Bacillus pumilus: one gene and its partner. The protein of the gene in region 1 interacts with the protein of each later gene in a pairwise test. Links are inferred from orthologs where the notes say so. Each region holds a gene or a part of one and is shown in the gene's direction. Other genes may lie near its edges.

Region 1 (3,289 bases):
TGCCATTTTCTAAATAAGGAAGAAGAAAATCTTGCTTTCCTTTATCAAGCCTGTGAACCTCGTCTAAAATGAGGATGACCTGGCCGCTCATTTTCGCTTCAGCGGCGACAGCTTCCATATCCTTTTTGTTATGAATGACCGCATTCAACGTCCGAAACGCAATGCTTGTACTGCCAGCGATCGCCGTCGCAATTGATGTTTTGCCGATGCCCGGCGGTCCATATAAAATCATCGAGGATAAATGTTTTGCCTCGACCATTCGTCTAATAATTTGACCTTCTCCAACGAGATGCTCCTGCCCAATGATGTCTTCAATATGACTTGGGCGCATCCGGTACGCTAAAGGTTTCATGATTATCTCTCCTAAAGCAATGTCTTGTTTGTATAGAGTACCGAAATTTCTTCAAATAGAAAAGGGATCCGTCCTGTTATAGCGCCTAGAAGCGGCAAATGAAAGTTGGCTAAAAGTATGATATAATTGCTTTTGGTCTATATATCAGCGTATATGAAATCAGAAAAAATAATTGATGACATAGAATAGAAAACGCAGAGGTGTTTAACTTGAAAATTTCAACTAAAGGCAGATATGGTCTAACGATCATGATCGAATTAGCCAAAAAACATGGCGAAGGCCCTACATCATTAAAATCAATCGCTCAAAACAATAATTTGTCTGAGCATTATTTAGAGCAGCTTGTATCACCACTTCGGAATGCCCGTCTTGTGAAAAGTATTCGCGGTGCATATGGCGGCTATGTTCTTGCACATGAACCGAACGAGATCACAGCCGGTGATATTATTCGTGTATTAGAAGGACCGATTAGTCCTGTCGAAGTTATTGAAAACGAAGAACCAGCAAAGCGTGAACTTTGGATTCGAATTCGTGATGCAGTAAAAGACGTACTAGACAATACAACTCTTGAAGACTTGGCAAGCTATACAGATGACGGAAATCAAGACGCGTATATGTTCTACATTTAGATCAGAGGTGTACCTGAAATGGAACGAATCTATTTAGATCATGCGGCAACAACGCCGATGGATCAGCGTATCGTGGACAAGATGATCCCTTACTTTACAGAGATATTTGGCAATCCTTCTAGCATTCATTCATATGGGCGCGAGGCAAGAAAGTGGCTTGATGAAGCAAGAGAAGTGATTGCAGGAGAATTACACTGTAAACCACAGGAAGTCATCCTCACAAGTGGAGGAACAGAGGCGGACAACCTGGCGATTACAGGTGTGGCTATGGCAAGGCAGCATGAAGGAAAACATATTATCACAGCAAAAACAGAGCATCATGCGGTGCTCCACACATGTGAACGCCTAGAGAAGCTAGGATTTGATGTGACATATTTAGATGTGGATGAAACGGGATTGATTCATCTAGAACAACTAAAACAGGCACTAAGAGATGATACAATTCTTGTGACCATCATGTACGGCAACAATGAAACAGGTGTAATTCAACCAATCAAAGACATTGGCGAACTCATGCACCATCACACTGCGCATTTTCATACAGACGCCGTGCAGGCGTTTGGAACAATGCCAATCGATGTAGCAGACCTTCATATTGATCTTTTATCTGCTTCTGGTCATAAGCTAAATGGTCCAATGGGAACTGGCTTTTTATATGTAAACGAAGGCGTAAAACTTTCTCCGCAATTGTTCGGTGGAGAACAAGAAAGAAAACGCCGTGCTGGTACAGAAAATGTGGCAGGGATCGTGGGACTTGCAGAAGCTGTTCAATTAACGAAGCAAAATAGAAGAGAAAAAGCCATGCATTATGGTAAGCTCAAAGAAATCATGCTGCAAGTATTCGATGAGGAATCACTTATTTTCTCTATCAATGGGCATCCGAAAGAGACATTGCCTCATATTTTAAATGTTCATTTCCCGGGTGTTTCCATCGAATCGTTACTTGTGAATTTAGATATGGAAGGAATTGCTGTTTCAAGTGGATCTGCATGTACGGCTGGATCCGTCCTTCCTTCGCACGTGTTAAGCGCCATGTATGGCGAAGAAGCAGACAAGCTGACATCCTCAGTCAGAATAAGCTTCGGTCTTGGGAATGAAGAGGATCACGTGAAGCAGGCAGCACGTAAGATAGCAGCTGTTGTCAAACGCTTAGCCAAATAAACGTTCCTCTTTTGTTCGTGTGTGAAAAATGAAACAGCCAAGCACCTGAAGAACGAAACGCACATGCTGTTTCATTGAAAATGGAGTTGATGAAGATGACAAAAAGACCAGAAGACACAAGAGTTGTGGTCGGTATGTCCGGTGGAGTCGACTCATCAGTTGCCGCTCTTATGCTAAAAGAGCAAGGCTATGATGTGATCGGCATATTTATGAAAAACTGGGATGACACAGATGAAAATGGTGTGTGTACAGCAACGGAGGATTATGAGGATGTCATCCGCGTCTGTAACCAAATTGGAATCCCTTATTATGCAGTGAATTTCGAAAAGCAATATTGGGACAAAGTGTTTCAATATTTCCTTGATGAATATAAAGCAGGCAGAACGCCAAACCCAGATGTCATGTGTAACAAAGAAATTAAGTTTAAAGCGTTTCTTGAGCATGCATTGTCGCTCGGTGCGGATTATTTAGCAACAGGTCACTATGCGCGCGTCGACAGAACTGGCGATGAAGTTAAAATGCTTAGAGGTCTTGATGCGAACAAAGACCAAACGTATTTCTTAAATCAGCTGACTCAGGAACAGCTTGATAAAGTCATGTTCCCAATCGGTGATTTAGAGAAGAAAAGGGTTCGTGAATTGGCAAAAGAAGCAGAGCTCGCAACCGCAACGAAAAAAGATTCAACGGGTATTTGCTTTATTGGGGAAAGAAACTTTAAAACGTTCCTCAGTCAATATTTACCTGCACAGCCTGGCGTGATGCAGACGATGGACGGAGAAGTCAAAGGGGAGCACGATGGACTGATGTATTACACGATCGGTCAGCGCCAAGGTCTTGGCATTGGCGGCAGCGGTGATCCTTGGTTTGTCGTTGGAAAAGACTTGGAACAAAATATTTTGTTTGTCGAACAAGGTTTTCACAATCCACTTTTATATTCTGAAAGCATTTCAGCCGTCAATATCAGCTGGACTCGTCCTCATATTGTCGGTGAAAACGGTGAATTAACATGCACAGCTAAATTCAGATACCGTCAAGAAGATCACCATGTGAAGGTCAAAATGACAGGTGAGCAAGAAGCGATGGTCATCTTTGATGAACCTGTTCGTGCTGTGACACCAGGACAGGCGGTTGTCTTTTATGATGGCGA
Region 2 (3,334 bases), 920 kb from region 1 along the record:
TCACGTGTTCTCATGCTGAGTGAGAAAGCACGCGGTGACGCAAACCCAATTCTATTAATTGATGAAGATGACGTAACAGCAGGGCATGCTGCTTCTGTTGGACGTGTCGATCCAATTCAACTGTATTACCTCATGAGCCGCGGGATTTCCAAAGAAGATGCAGAAAGACTTGTGATTTATGGCTTCTTAAATCCAGTCGTCAAAGAACTGCCGATTGAAGGAGTTAAAAAACAGCTCGTTTCTGTGATTGAAAGGAAAGTAAAATAATGAATATCAAAGACGTTCGTGAGCAATTTCCAATCCTTCATCAGCAAGTGAACGGTCATGATTTGGTGTATTTGGACAGTGCAGCGACTTCTCAAAAACCAAGAGTGGTCATTGATGCAATGAATGAGTATTACCGGTCTTACAACTCGAACGTCCACAGGGGTGTTCATACCCTTGGCACAAGAGCAACGGACGCATACGAGGGTGCGAGAGAGAAAGTTCGTGCATTCATCCGTGCTTCATCTGTCCAGGAGATTATTTTTACTAGAGGTACAACAACTGCACTAAACACAGTGGCGATCAGCTATGCTAGAGCAAACCTCAAAGAAGGCGATGAGATTGTCATTACGCACATGGAGCACCATGCGAATATCATCCCTTGGCAGCAAGCAGCAAAAGCAACTGGCGCCACATTGAAATACATTCCGTTACAGGAAGACGGCACGCTATCGCTTGAAGATGTGAAGCAAACGATCACACATCAAACGAAAATCGTCGCTGTCACACATGTTTCAAACGTATTAGGAACCATCAACCCGATTAAAGACATCGCAAAAATTGCCCACGATCACGGTGCTATTATCGTTGTCGATGGTGCGCAGAGCACCCCGCACATGCAAATTGATGTTCAGGATCTAGATTGTGACTTTTTCGCATTCTCTGGGCATAAAATGTGTGGACCGACTGGCATCGGTGTACTTTACGGGAAGAAGGACCTTTTGAATAATATGGAGCCTGCTGAGTTTGGCGGTGAAATGATCGACTTTGTGGATCTGTATGATTCTACTTGGAAAGAGCTTCCGTGGAAATTTGAAGCGGGAACACCGATTATTGCCGGAGCAGTTGGACTCGGAAAAGCGATTGATTTCTTAAATGACATTGGTATGGAGGAAGTCAGCCGTTACGAGCATCAGCTTGCCACTTATGCGCTTGAACGCTTTAAGGAGCTTGATGGTGCGACTGTTTATGGACCGCAGCACCGAGCTGGGCTTGTGACGTTTAATTTAGATGACGTCCATCCGCATGATGCGTCTACTGTTCTGGATACGGAAGGTGTCGCCATTCGTGCTGGACACCATTGTGCACAGCCGCTCATGAAATGGCTTGGTGTATCAGCGACTGCAAGAGCAAGCTTCTATCTGTATAATACAGAAGAAGAGATTGACCAACTCATTGCAGCGCTCCGTAAGACAAAGGAGTATTTTACGAATGTCTTTTAATGTAAACTTAGACACACTGTACAGACAAGTGATTATGGATCATTATAAAAATCCGAGAAACAAAGGTGTGTTAAACGACAGCATTGTCGTCGATATGAACAACCCTACGTGTGGTGACCGCATTCGTCTCACGATGAAAATCGAAGACGAAAAAGTCACCGATGCGAAATTTGAAGGAGAAGGATGCTCGATTTCGATGGCATCTGCCTCTATGATGACGCAGGCGATTAAAGGGAAAGATATTGAAACAGCTTTGAAAATGTCTCAGATTTTCTCCGATATGATGCTAGGAAAAGAATACGACGATTCCATTGATCTTGGTGATATTGAGGCGCTGCAAGGAGTGGCAAAATTCCCTGCCCGCATTAAATGTGCAACATTATCATGGAAGGCGCTTGAAAAAGGCGCATCTGCCGAAGATAACGGCAAATCATAAGATTGGAGTGAAAATGGATGGCTAAAAAAATGCCAGATGTTGGTGAATATAAATACGGCTTTTCTGATAAAGACGTTTCCATTTTCCGTTCAGAGCGCGGACTAACAAAAGAGATCGTTGAAGAAATTTCTCGTATGAAAGAAGAGCCTCAGTGGATGCTCGATTTCCGTTTGAAATCTCTTGAGCACTTTTACAACATGCCGATGCCACAATGGGGCGGAGATTTAAATGCATTAAACTTTGATGAAATTACGTACTACGTAAAGCCATCAGAGCGCTCTGAGCGTTCTTGGGATGAAGTACCAGAAGAAATCAAACAAACCTTTGATAAGCTTGGGATCCCAGAAGCAGAGCAAAAGTACTTAGCAGGTGTATCTGCTCAGTATGAATCTGAAGTTGTGTATCATAACATGAAGCAAGACCTTGAAGATCTAGGCATTGTGTTTAAAGATACAGACAGCGCATTAAAAGAAAACGAAGACATCTTCCGTGAGCACTGGGCAAAAGTCATTCCTCCGACTGACAACAAATTTGCTGCGCTTAACTCGGCTGTATGGTCTGGTGGTTCATTTATCTACGTACCAAAAGGGGTAAAAGTAGATACTCCACTTCAAGCATACTTCCGTATCAACTCTGAGAACATGGGTCAGTTCGAGCGTACACTGATCATTGTTGATGAAGGCGCACATGTGCATTACGTAGAAGGCTGTACAGCTCCAGTTTACACAACAAACTCACTTCACAGTGCGGTTGTTGAAATCATCGTGAAAAAAGGCGGCTACTGCCGTTATACAACGATTCAAAACTGGGCAAACAACGTCTTCAACCTTGTGACGAAACGTACAGTATGTGAAGAAAATGCAACGATGGAATGGATTGATGGAAACATCGGTTCTAAGCTGACAATGAAATACCCAGCCGTCATCCTAAAAGGTGAAGGCGCACGTGGTATGACATTAAGTATTGCCCTAGCAGGTAAAGGTCAGCACCAAGATGCAGGTGCAAAAATGATTCACCTTGCACCAAACACATCTTCAACGATCGTATCGAAATCGATTTCCAAACAAGGTGGTAAAGTCACATACCGCGGAATCGTTCACTTCGGACGTAAAGCAGAGGGTGCACGCTCAAACATCGAGTGTGACACACTCATCATGGATAACAAATCAACATCTGATACGATCCCTTACAATGAAATCTTAAACGACAACATTTCATTAGAGCACGAAGCGAAGGTATCAAAAGTATCAGAAGAGCAGCTATTCTACTTGATGAGCCGCGGAATTTCTGAAGAAGAAGCAACAGAAATGATCGTCATGGGCTTCATCGAGCCATTCACAAAAGAACTACCAATGGAATACGCCGTTGAAATGAACCGTTTGATTAAGTTTGAGATGGAAGGTTCTATTGG

What was found.
Region 2: the proteins of GPS65_RS07800 (region 1) and sufU interact in binary tests that used the Escherichia coli proteins (3 or more experiments, as listed by UniProt). The link is inferred for Bacillus pumilus from one-to-one orthologs.

The regions. Positions count from the first base shown.
Region 1 is NZ_CP047089.1:1,608,814-1,612,102, forward strand. The notes cover bases 117-3,070. They hold GPS65_RS07800 (cysteine desulfurase family protein), read left to right. Parts: upstream 117-999; coding sequence 1,000-2,142; downstream 2,143-3,070. Other genes in these bases: GPS65_RS07790 (replication-associated recombination protein A), read right to left, coding at 117-352; cymR (cysteine metabolism transcriptional regulator CymR), read left to right, coding at 562-981; mnmA (tRNA 2-thiouridine(34) synthase MnmA), read left to right, coding at 2,238-3,070. In the rest of the region: more of GPS65_RS07790, read right to left, coding at 1-116; more of mnmA, read left to right, coding at 3,071-3,289. UniProt on the Escherichia coli protein: Master enzyme that delivers sulfur to a number of partners involved in Fe-S cluster assembly, tRNA modification or cofactor biosynthesis. Catalyzes the removal of elemental sulfur from cysteine to produce alanine.
Region 2 is NZ_CP047089.1:689,491-692,824, reverse strand. What follows is about bases 201-3,199. They hold sufU (Fe-S cluster assembly sulfur transfer protein SufU), read left to right. Parts: upstream 201-1,476; coding sequence 1,477-1,923; downstream 1,924-3,199. Other genes in these bases: sufB (Fe-S cluster assembly protein SufB), read left to right, coding at 1,941-3,199; GPS65_RS03450 (cysteine desulfurase), read left to right, coding at 267-1,487; sufD (Fe-S cluster assembly protein SufD), read left to right, coding at 201-267. In the rest of the region: more of sufD, read left to right, coding at 1-200; more of sufB, read left to right, coding at 3,200-3,334. UniProt on the Escherichia coli protein: A scaffold on which IscS assembles Fe-S clusters. Exists as 2 interconverting forms, a structured (S) and disordered (D) form. The D-state is the preferred substrate for IscS.